2 regions of the Paenibacillus sp. FSL R5-0744 genome follow, and region 2 is predicted to be linked to the other one. Evidence: predicted binding sites of a transcription regulator. Region 2 holds the regulator's gene; the other holds the start of a gene.
What was found. The regulator Rex, encoded in region 2, represses fermentation and respiration genes when NADH is low (regulators of the CRP and FNR family bind a similar motif). The targets are predictions, from matches to a motif close to TTGTGAAATATTTCACAA.
Positions count from the first base shown of each region.

Region 1 (5,521 bases), 2.9 Mb from region 2:
GGATACATAAGACATGCTTGCATTATGGGAAACCAGAAGTGTTTCTCCGGAAACTGGGTTGCCCTCAACAGTGAACACACGCGTAGCAGTGCTTATATTATCATTTCGTTGCCAGGAAAAGGCTATATTGCCGTCAGACAACTCTGTTATAGAGACAAAGCGCGTAAGTGCTGGGGTACTGGCGGCAGAGTATGTATTAATCTGCGTCTGACCGACCACCTTTTGTCCTGACTGGTTTAGCACCATGAAATAGGCATTGGGAGTGTTCTCTTTAACGGCACCCAATTGCAAATTATTAGGGCTACTGTCGCTTTTATGGTAAGTAATTAGAATCCTTCCATCACTTAGCGCAAGCATATTCACATCAATCATTTGGTAGTAGGTATCCATTAAGCTACTAAGATTAACATCTGTTTTAAGTGCTCCTGTGCTGTCAAAAATCTTCAAAAAATAAGAATAAACGTAGGAATTGCCTTGATAAGCGAATGTGTTCAACACTACTGCGGTACTTCCGTCAGGAAGAACATCAACATCAGAAACATTCTTACCCGAGGCGTTTGTAACTGGAGGCTGAATGGGAATGTCCACCGTTTTGGTGAATGAGGGTATGGCAGCGTATGCCCGGAGTGAAATCATCGGTAGCAGTCCAATGACTAATATAAAAGCCAATCCAATCTTGCCTAACTTTTTTAACATTGCTTTCCTCCTTGTCGAATGACTATTCATATAATTGTTAACGCTTCCGTAATTGCAGTTAATACAGAAAAGCAGATTTCTATCCTATTATATCGACATTTCTTAGAAAATAGTTTATTTTTCGACAAAAAAATACGCTAAATAACGAAATTAATATGACTTTAGTCATATATATTTGTGATAAAATAAAAAATCATAGATTCACACATTAAAAAAGCCCTCTCTGTCTATTAAACAGATTGGGCCGTCACATTTTGAATTCCTCATCCTGATTGCCGATGGAAAAGACGATCTATGATCATAGTTCTAGTTAATACAAAAAAACCGAGAAAGGCACTTTATTTAAAAGTGTCTATTTCTCGGTTATAGTTTATACGTCCGTTACGTTAACTAGCTAGATTGCCCTTCCATCGCTCTAATAGATTCATCAACCTTCACCATCATGGAACATTCGACCCTCTTGCGGAAGACGTCACAGCTGAAGTCATAGGTTCCGACCAGGGAACCCGTCGCGTGCAGCGCATTGGCAGGACAACCACCGCTGCAGTAGAGTTTAGCCCAGCAGTCCTTACATTCCGGCTTCGAGTAGCAGTTGCTCTCTTGGAATTGACATTGCAGCTCAGGTTTTGTGATGCCATCCCAGAGGTTCCCCATGCTATACTCTTCATCCCCTACGAACTGGTGGCAAGGAAAAAGCTCTCCCCAAGGGGTGACGGCAAGATATTCGGTTCCTGACCCACAGCCAGTGATTCTCTTCTGGATGCAAGGCCCTTCTGAGAGGTCAAGCATGTAGTGATAAAAGGTAAACCCCTTGCCTTGTTCACCGCGACCGATCATTTCCTTGGCGAGAATTTCGTACTGGTTGTATATCTCCGGTAGGTCCTCCTCGGTAAGTGCATAAGGTTCCTTTGGATCACAGATGACTGGTTCCATCGAGATCTTGTCAAAACCAAGGTCTGCGATATGAAATATATCGTTGGTGAAATCGACATTATTACGAGTGTAAGTTCCTCGAACATAGTACTCTTGGTCCCCGCGCTTACGAACGAATTCCTTGAACTTCGGAAGAATATGATCGTAGCTGCCTTTTCCGTTAACCGTTTGGCGAAGTCGGTCATGAACCTCTTTTCTTCCATCCAGGCTTAATACGACATTGTACATTTCCTGATTTAAAAACTCGGTGACCTCATCGTTCAGCAGCATCCCGTTCGTCGTGAAGGTGAAGCGGAACTTCTTTTTGTATTCTTGTTCTTTGCTTCTTGCATAAGCTACGATCTGTTTAACCACTTTCCAAGCCAAGAGCGGTTCCCCGCCGAAAAAGTCGATGTCCAGGTTTCGATGATGACCCGAATTTTCAAGCAGGTAATCGATAGCTTTTTGTCCAACCTCATAGCTCATGATTGCCCTATCTCCGTTGTATTTCCCTTGGCTAGCGAAGCAATAGTCGCATGACAAATTACAGGTATGCGCAACATTGAGGCAGAGTGCCTTAACATAAGTTTTCCGTTTTTTTAAATCGAGCGAGAGGTTCTCATACTCATCTTTTGTAAAGAGCTGTCCATCATTTTTAAGTTCCTCGATATCCGCGATGGTTTCTCGAATGTCGCTCTCGGAAATGCTGGAATCATCTTTATATTTATCCAACAGCGTTGTCACGATTTTTTCGGCAGAAGTTTTCTCATAATCCGCTATAATTTCATATGCTAGGTCATCAACAACATGCACCGAGCCACTATAGGTATCGAGCACGATATTGTATCCATTTAGTTTATATTGATGAATCATACTTACTAATCAAGCTCCTTTTGCACACAAGTAGAAACGGCTTTGCCATCCTTTAGGGATAGTATCCATTTCTTAAAAATAGCCGCCCATCAGCAGAGCAATGGGCGGTAACATTCCGAATCCTATCTGTTCATTGCATTTTCACACTTCTGGTTTGCAACGCCGCAGGAAGTTTTACAAGCGGACTGGCAAGAGGTTTGGCATGCGCCGCATCCGCCGTGTTTTGCGGTATCCATCAGTTTGCGGGTGCTCAGTGTTACGATTCTTTTCACGATAAATAACTCCTTCTGTAATTTCTTGTGATCACTTTCACTTAATTTCCATGGAACATCGTAGCAACCTCACGCAAATACGTCTATGATTCCCGTCACCTAGCTGTGCAGAGCAGAGAGAGCTCGAACATAAGCATCAACGCTAATTTTGCTGCAGTCTTCATACTTGTGATCGTAAGATGCGGTAGCGGGAACCAGAGTCAGCGCAATACTAAAAAAGTGAAACAAAAAAGAGACGGCAATGATGCCATCTCTTTAACAACGATTTTTCCTCATACTTGTCCGCAAAGTCCAATAAATATAAGGATCTCATAACACTGTATCCTTCCTTACCAGTAGAGCGACACTCTCCGATTCCATATGCATCATATGCGAACATCCCTCTCATTATCATGGCTATTGTTATGGTGGGAAGAAGTCACGTAGAATTAGGGATTTTTGTAGAGAGTGTTTCTTGAATATTCAATGAAGTTATTTATTTTTATAATATACTACGCCTTAGTTCATAAAAATATTGCACACTTGGATGCTTTAACTTCATCTTCTCGCTCATGTTTAAAATCCGCTTTTTCCCAACTCGTCTGTCCACTAAAGCTAGAATATTCAATAAGATATCGTCGCTTTCTAAGCTCTCCTCTATGGAAATAGATAAATACTTAGTAGCTATAACAATAAAGTTCGATTTACTTAATGATGTCTGTGCTGACAAAAGCTCCTTTGCAACTTCTGATATTTTTCTGCTTCTTGCAATGACTATTAGCCGATCCTCCGGGATGATCCCCTTACTATCTTTTCTAACCGCTTCAATGTCTTCATGGTTGATAGGAATTTGAAGATCTGAATCATTCTTAATCTCCTGCTCCGTCTGATACCATCTAATTGAGCTAGTTCTATCATTCATATTAAGTACGTTCTTTTTATCTACCGAAATATAACAATTCCCTGATTTATCAGGTAAATAACGGTAACTGCTTGCGCGATATTCAACCCTGCCGTATAACGCAGGACAGAGAAAACTCTCCAGTTGTTGCTTCAATTTGCTCCAGGACATGTATCCTCCTATGTTTTATGTTATAAATACCTGTTGAGGCAGTCGTTCTATTATACAATACATAATACAATCCCACTAAAACCTGAATAATATCTTGATACTGTACATAGAAACAAGCCGATTAGGTATAGACCCCGTGGTCTGGTACCTAATCGGCTTGTTATGTTACGCCTCAAACGTTTTTACTTCGGTTATAAGTCTTCCTCGGACAGATAATTCGATAACCGGTACAGGAAGTTTCAGCGCGGGTCGTGCTTGGATGGATTATTTCTCCATTACTTATCGTGACCTTTACCCGGGTTTTCTTTTGAGTATTCAAAGATCACTTTTACAGGCTCGCTCATATAGCCAGTCGATAGATACGCCTCATTGGTTCCCTTTAAATTACCCGTAAGTTTGAATGTGAATTGGAAGCTTCCCGCGACGGTACTCTTCGTCTCATCTTCGATTTGAACCTTGCCTTTCGGATCAAGCACCTTCAACTTCACATTTGTAAGGACGCCATTCATTAGCAATCCATCAATCGTTACTTTTTTCGCTTCCTCGTCAACCTTTACTTGTATGCCCTCAATGCCCTTCACGTCTACAGCGCCCGAGAGGTTATAGACACCAAACTCGTAGATGGAATATCCGTAATCGGTTGCTCTTTTTATGCCTTGTAACTTCATGTATCTTGCCTTGACCGGGTTGAACTGAATCGTTTCTTTGCCATCATGCGCGGTAATAATTCCGTCATTTGGCATGACATTGATCCAGTTCTGCTTATCGTTCGACACAAGAAGTTTGTATTTATCGGCACGAGCATATTCCCAATCGATTCGAACCGTATCCATTTCCTTCACTTCATCGAGATCGACCAGGAACCAAGTATTGTCCACGTATTCGCTCGCCCATCTTGAAGCAGGGAATCCATCGACGGCTTTAGCCGGTGCATAATTCACATTATTGCCTTCGGTCGACGAAGCTTCTACCGTTTTATTCTGCGCCAAATTGCCTATTAGGTAATAGACGCTTTCCTTCAGCGTATTGTACGCCTCATCTTTTATCGTACCCACCTTCTTGAATTCATCCAGCTTTGCGTTAAAGCCTTGGAGATACTTGGTGACTTGCGCTGCATCGTTCCCTTCATAGCGCTTCATCATTTCCAAATAGTTGTTCAAAGAACGCACCGTTGCAGAATTCGTAAATTGCTTCGCTTTTTCGAAGCGCTCGACTAACGCTTTCATACCAGATGCATTCGTCGTTGCTTCGATAACATATGACTTTGTCACCATATGCCCCGCCGTAACGGTAATGTTAAGCTCATGCTTGCCAAGCTTGCCTGCGAGCGGAATAACGGTACCTGCTGTATAAGGCTTGCCGTCATACGTCGCCGTCACTTTCGTCAGGCCATCATCAGTTCTAAGCTTCCATGTAAAGGCTACGGATTCTGAATCGGGCAGCTTCATCCCGCTCTGGAACGGCTTGCCGTTCATCTGCACGTCTACCTCGGAAGGCGGAGCCTCGTTGATCTGATACGTTCCTTTAACAAATTGATACAGCCAGTCGTAAAGAACGCGTGTCGCTGGATCTTTACTTACCGCGGTGTTATAGACTGCATTGTTGCCTTGGTAATACGATTTGAAGCCATCCTTCATAAGCCCTGTCTTCGCACCGCTGTTCAAGTAATCGATATACCGCTCGCGGAACACGCCGTCCGTCAGCATCCGATCATCGA
Region 1 covers NZ_CP150228.1:758,722-764,242, reverse strand. Annotated here, with positions in the region: gene MKY19_RS03435 (S-layer homology domain-containing protein) at 1-696, opposite strand, end outside; gene scfB (thioether cross-link-forming SCIFF peptide maturase) at 1,087-2,481, opposite strand; gene scfA (six-cysteine ranthipeptide SCIFF) at 2,604-2,753, opposite strand; gene MKY19_RS03420 (hypothetical protein) at 3,235-3,804, opposite strand; gene MKY19_RS03415 (DUF4855 domain-containing protein) at 4,080-5,521, opposite strand, start outside.
Region 1: scfA (six-cysteine ranthipeptide SCIFF) is a predicted target of Rex. The motif match lies at 2,779-2,796, and genes of this name have one in related genera.

Region 2 (5,521 bases):
ATTTAATTCGACAAAAAAAGGGCTGTTACTCTTAACTAACAGACCTTTTTTCGTATGAATCTTTAAATACCAATACATAAAAACTACTCTTATAGTATATCACAATTCGTGTACTTATAGTATATCAAATAATATGTCATTTTAAAAAACAAGCGAACCATAAATGGTCCGCTTGTTTCTCCTATAATGCTTTTGTTTAATTTAGCGGCTAGGTAAACTGTAACCTTCACCCATTCGAGCCCCATCTGAGAACCGATAAAATTGATAATAATATCGACCGCTTTGTTTATAAAAAAGCTGCCAAGCATACTCCCCGTTATATACTCCTGGCAACAACCGCTCAATGCTGATGTCCGGAAGATCGGCTTTTATAAGGCTACGCATTTTCGCTTCAGAGGTCCCTTTACTTAGTTCTTCAGCATATACTGCGTCGGTTCCTTCAGCAAACTTCCCGTCTACAGTAAAACGTACCCAAACCATCAACTCGGTCCCGGCTTCATTCTTCCCTGTTAAGACCCAGTACACCGCATTATCATCCCACACGGATTTCTGCGCTTTGGTTACCTCTGTCAGACCAGCACTGGTTTTAGCGACATCCTTAGCGATATCTCGCTCGTTCCATTGATCTTTCATAATATAAGCATAGAACTGGATAAGTCCGAACAGAAGGAGCAGAATCAGAACTGACCCCAGGAGGATCCATTTTTTCCTTTTCTTCAAGGTACAGCTCCCTTTCTAGTAATATATCTTTTTTGATTATATAACACACCTGTGTGTTTATCCAAAGTTTCATATCCAATTCAATGATCTAATGATCAGAAACACAAAAGGCTGTAACTTTGCAATCGCAGAAAGTCACAGCCTTTCAGTTATTCGTTATGATCTTAGACTATCGTTTAAGCAGTCCATCAAATAATTCTTGCGCCTTACGACGGATTGCTTCCTCATCTAGCGTTACACATTCTCCATGTTTTACAACCTGTTTACCATTCACCCATACATGCTCAACGTCCTTGGCGCTGGCAGAGTATACAGCATGAGACAACAGATCTGTGTGTGGTAGCAAATGCGGCTGGTCTATATCAATCGCGATAAAGTCCGCTTTCATGCCAACAGCGAGTCTACCCACATCATTTAAAAAGATAGACTTTGCGCCATACTCTGTAGCTATACGCAGCGCTTCCGGAGCTGGGACAGCCGTCGGATCACCACTTACACCTTTATGGATGAGGGCTGCAAGACGCATCTCTTCAAACATATCCAGGTTATTATTGCTTGCCGCACCATCTGTACCCAGTGACACCTTCACACCAGCCTTTAGAAGATCCGTAACCCGAGCCACTCCACTAGCCAGTTTCAGATTACTTCCTGGGTTATGAGACACGCCTACATCATGACGAGCCAGTATCTCGATCTCTTCATCATTCAAATGAACGCCATGTGCAACAATAGACGGACGTGTGAACATTCCAAGCTTCTCTAAATGCGCTACAGGCCGAAGTCCGTAATCCACCACATTCTGCTCCACTTCGCGTTTGGTCTCGGACATATGGGTATGCATCGGTAAATCCAAATCATGTGCCGCTTGTACAAACTTAACAAAGAAGTCCGGTGGGCAAGTATATGGGGCGTGTGGCGAGATCATCGTCGTAATTCTACCATCAGCCTTACCATGCCAATTTCGTGCAAAAGAAATCGCTTCCGCAAGCTTGTGATTTTGTACTTCCTCTGGGCATAATCCGATTACGCCTCTCATCAGTACGGAACGGATGCCTGATAATTCGACTACCTCTGCTACTCGATCCATATGATCATACATATCCAAGAAGGTTGTAGTACCACCTTTTAGCATTTCCAGTACCGACAAGGAGGTTCCCCAGTATACATCTTCTCCAGTGAATTTCGCTTCCATCGGCCACATCTTCTCTTGAAGCCACACCTGAAGTGCTAAATCATCTCCATAACCACGAAGCAATGACATTGCGGCATGGCCATGTGTGTTTACCAGACCTGGCATAAACAGCAGACGACTGCCATCAACAACTTGCACATCATCTTCCATTAAAGGTTCTTCTTTTCCTATGTAAGTGATCAAATCATCTTCAATAGTCATATATCCGCTCAGAACCGGCTCATCCGTTCCCGGAATAAGAAAACGCCCGCCCTTAATAATCGTTTTACTGCTCTTCATTTCCGCTTTCTTCCTTTCCGTCTTTCAAATAATAAGCAAGGCTTTGCAAATCCGTTGTAAAATCGGCAGCATGAACACGGATATTCGATGGTGTTTTTAGAATCACTGGTGCAAAATTCAAAATCGCCTCAATGCCAGACTCAATGAGAATATCTGCTACATTCTGCGCTTCTGAATCAGGCACAGTAATGATCCCAATTCGAATACCTTGCTCACGAACCGTCTGACCAAGCTCCTCCATCGGTTGAACGGTAAGAGAGTTGATTTTCCGCCCTACCTTAGGTGCATAGGAGTCAAATATAGCGGTAATCTTCATAGTATCTTTCAGATAAGCATTGTAATTAGATAATGCATGTCCAAGGTTACCAGCACCTACTAAAGCCACATTCAATTGTTGATCCAGCTTCAGAATATGACGGATTTTTTCAATAAGATAAGTTACGTCATACCCGATACCTTTTCTACCAAAGTCTCCAAAATAAGCTAAATCTTTACGAATTTGAGCAGGATTCAAATCAAGTTTTTGTCCTAGTTCTTGTGAGGAAACGGTTAATATTTCACGTTTCTGGAGATCATTCAAGAAACGCAAGTACACAGGAAGTCTGCGAACAACGGCTTCTGATATTTTATCCGATTTCATAATTTACCTCCTAATTTAAGTGATATTCTGTTCAAATCCTATCGAAATATCTGCACCTCGTCTCAAGGAAGAGCGGTATTCTTATACCGCCCTTCCTTGTAGAGTGATTAATAAGATCGATGACGTTCTTTTCAAGAAACGCCTCCGTCTTCCAACCACTCCGCTATACGAGGAACCATTTGATCCGTAAGCATATGCTCCATTTTCGGGCCAGGCAACGAATAGAGGAAATACTTCCCATAGTGAGATTCGATCACCCTTGTGTCATACACAATAACAATACCCCGATCTTGCGCTGTCCGTACCAGCCTCCCAAATCCTTGCTTGAAGCGAATAACCGCCTGAGGAACAGACAACTTCATGAACGGATTCTTTTTCTGGGCTTGTAATAACTCAGACTTCGCTTCCGCTAGGGGGTGGTTTGGCGGTTGAAATGGGAGTCTCACGATGGCCAAGCATGTTAATGCTTCACCTGGAATATCTACACCCTCCCAAAAGCTGCTTGTTCCTAACAGTACAGAAGCTGCACTGTCCTGAAAACGGCGGATCAGCTTGCTACGGCTGCCCCCCTCCACGCCTTGACCTAATACCGTGATCTCTTGTGAGGCTAGAGCCTCTTTCAGAGGATCGTAAACCTGGCGTAGCATCTTGTAAGAAGTAAACAGGACAAGCATCCGCCCACGTGTTGTAATAGCTGCTTCTGCTAGTGACTGTACGAGTGTATCGACAAATCGGGCATCGCCTACACTCCCCTTCACACTTGGGAAATCCCGCGGAATAACTAACAGCGCCTGCTCCCGATACTTAAAGGGAGAAGGCAGGAGTGATGTCATCAGACGCCCCTCTTCCGCAGCTTCATTAAGTCCGAGATTATCAATCATAAACTGGAAAGATTTATCCACAGAGAGTGTCGCCGAAGTTAGTACGATACTTTTCTTCTTGTCGAAAAACAGCTCCTTAAGCTGAGTACTAACATCAACAGGAACGGCATACAGCTGTAGCGATTTACTGCGATAATTTCCATTCGCCTCCAGCCAATATACTACATTCTCATCATTTAATCCCATAAAAAACCGTACTTGCTCACGTATAGAAGCTAAATCCTTAAATAAGCCGCTAATATCGGTAACTAGGCTATCTGAGGAAGATTGACCTTCTTGATCTCGCATCTCATTAAGCATTTTATCACCTTTACGGATAATTTCGCTTAATGTCAGATTCATAGTATTCTCTAAAGCAACCAATTCATCCCAATCTTTCGGTTTACGGGTAGGAAGTAGCCGCATGACTAACTGGCCAGCTTCTCCCGCCGCTGCATCGCTGCGTTCCGGCAAGAGGCTGAATAGTTTATCACTAAGCAGATCCCAGGTTTCTTTTACGGTAAGAAGATCCGGATAGATTCTATCGATCACTCCGCTCCATTCAGAAGCTTCCTCACTGCCTGATGACTGAAGCATTTGGCGAAGTGTAGGAAGTTGGCCATTTCGACTATCCTTATAAAGACGCGATAGTGTATGTGCCACCGTGAAATGCTTCATATGCATGCCTAAATGCTTGCCAGCCACGTCCTCCAGATGATGGGCCTCATCTATTACAAGATGTTCATAAGCCGGAAGTAGTTGATGCCCAGCCTTAACATCTGCGAAAAGCTTAGAGTGGTTCGTAATGACCACGTCTGCAATACCAGCTTCATGCTTAGCCCGATGATAATAACACTTACGGAACCAAGGACACGAGCGACCCAGACAAGAATCGGTATCGCTTGCTACCGTCTCCCAAAAATCTCCGCCACGTCCACTTAGATTGAGCTCTTCGTCATCTCCTGATTCACTTTGTGTCAGCCAAACGATCATCTGAGCCGCAGTAAGCGCATCTTCCCTCGGACTTATAAAGTCTTTTTTATTAATTTTATGTTCGAACTTACGAAGACACAAATAATGCCCTCTGCCCTTAAAAATTGCAGCTTTAAATGGAAAAGGAACTACCTGCGTTAACAAAGGAATATCACGCTCACGCAATTGATCCTGCAGATTAATAGTATGAGTGCTGACCATGACTTTTTCATTAGTGCGTACGCTTTGGTATATGGCAGGCAATAAATAACCAAGGGATTTACCGGTTCCTGTCCCTGCTTCGATCAATAGATGCTTGTCTTCGGCAAGTGCCGTCATCACCTCATTGATCATAATATCCTGAGCTTCTCGGCTTTCATACTGTGGCAAAGTTTCTTTAAGTCGTTTCGTTACTTCATCCATATAATCTGTAAAAGATAAATTGTGTAGTGGATTCTCAGCATGCTCGTCTCGAGGTGGAGCTAATTCGTTCCAGTCTCCTACAGCAAGCGCTAATTGACGATAGAAAGTCAGATCACCTTCGGGCTGAAGCGTCTCCGCTTCCCGTTCACGCAGCAGACCATCAAAATACCAACCCAGATCACTATCCTCTTCCGTAAACAGCTCACAGAGTCTCTGAATCGTCAGCAGAGGCAAATCGTAGAGCTCCTCCAGACATTTCAGCAATACAAGAGCAGTTGCGAGTGCATCACTGTCTGCCTGATGCGGACGATCATGCGTCACTCCAAAATGTGCACTAACTGATCCTAGTTGATAGGATGTGAGGGAAGGAAAGCAGATTTTCAGAAAATCAATCGTATCTAAAATCCGCCCTTGAAATGGTAAATACCCACATCG
Region 2 covers NZ_CP150228.1:4,708,740-4,714,260, forward strand. Annotated here, with positions in the region: gene MKY19_RS20790 (DUF5590 domain-containing protein) at 202-720, opposite strand; gene MKY19_RS20795 (amidohydrolase) at 890-2,191, opposite strand; gene MKY19_RS20800 (redox-sensing transcriptional repressor Rex) at 2,178-2,831, opposite strand; gene dinG (ATP-dependent DNA helicase DinG) at 2,963-5,521, opposite strand, start outside.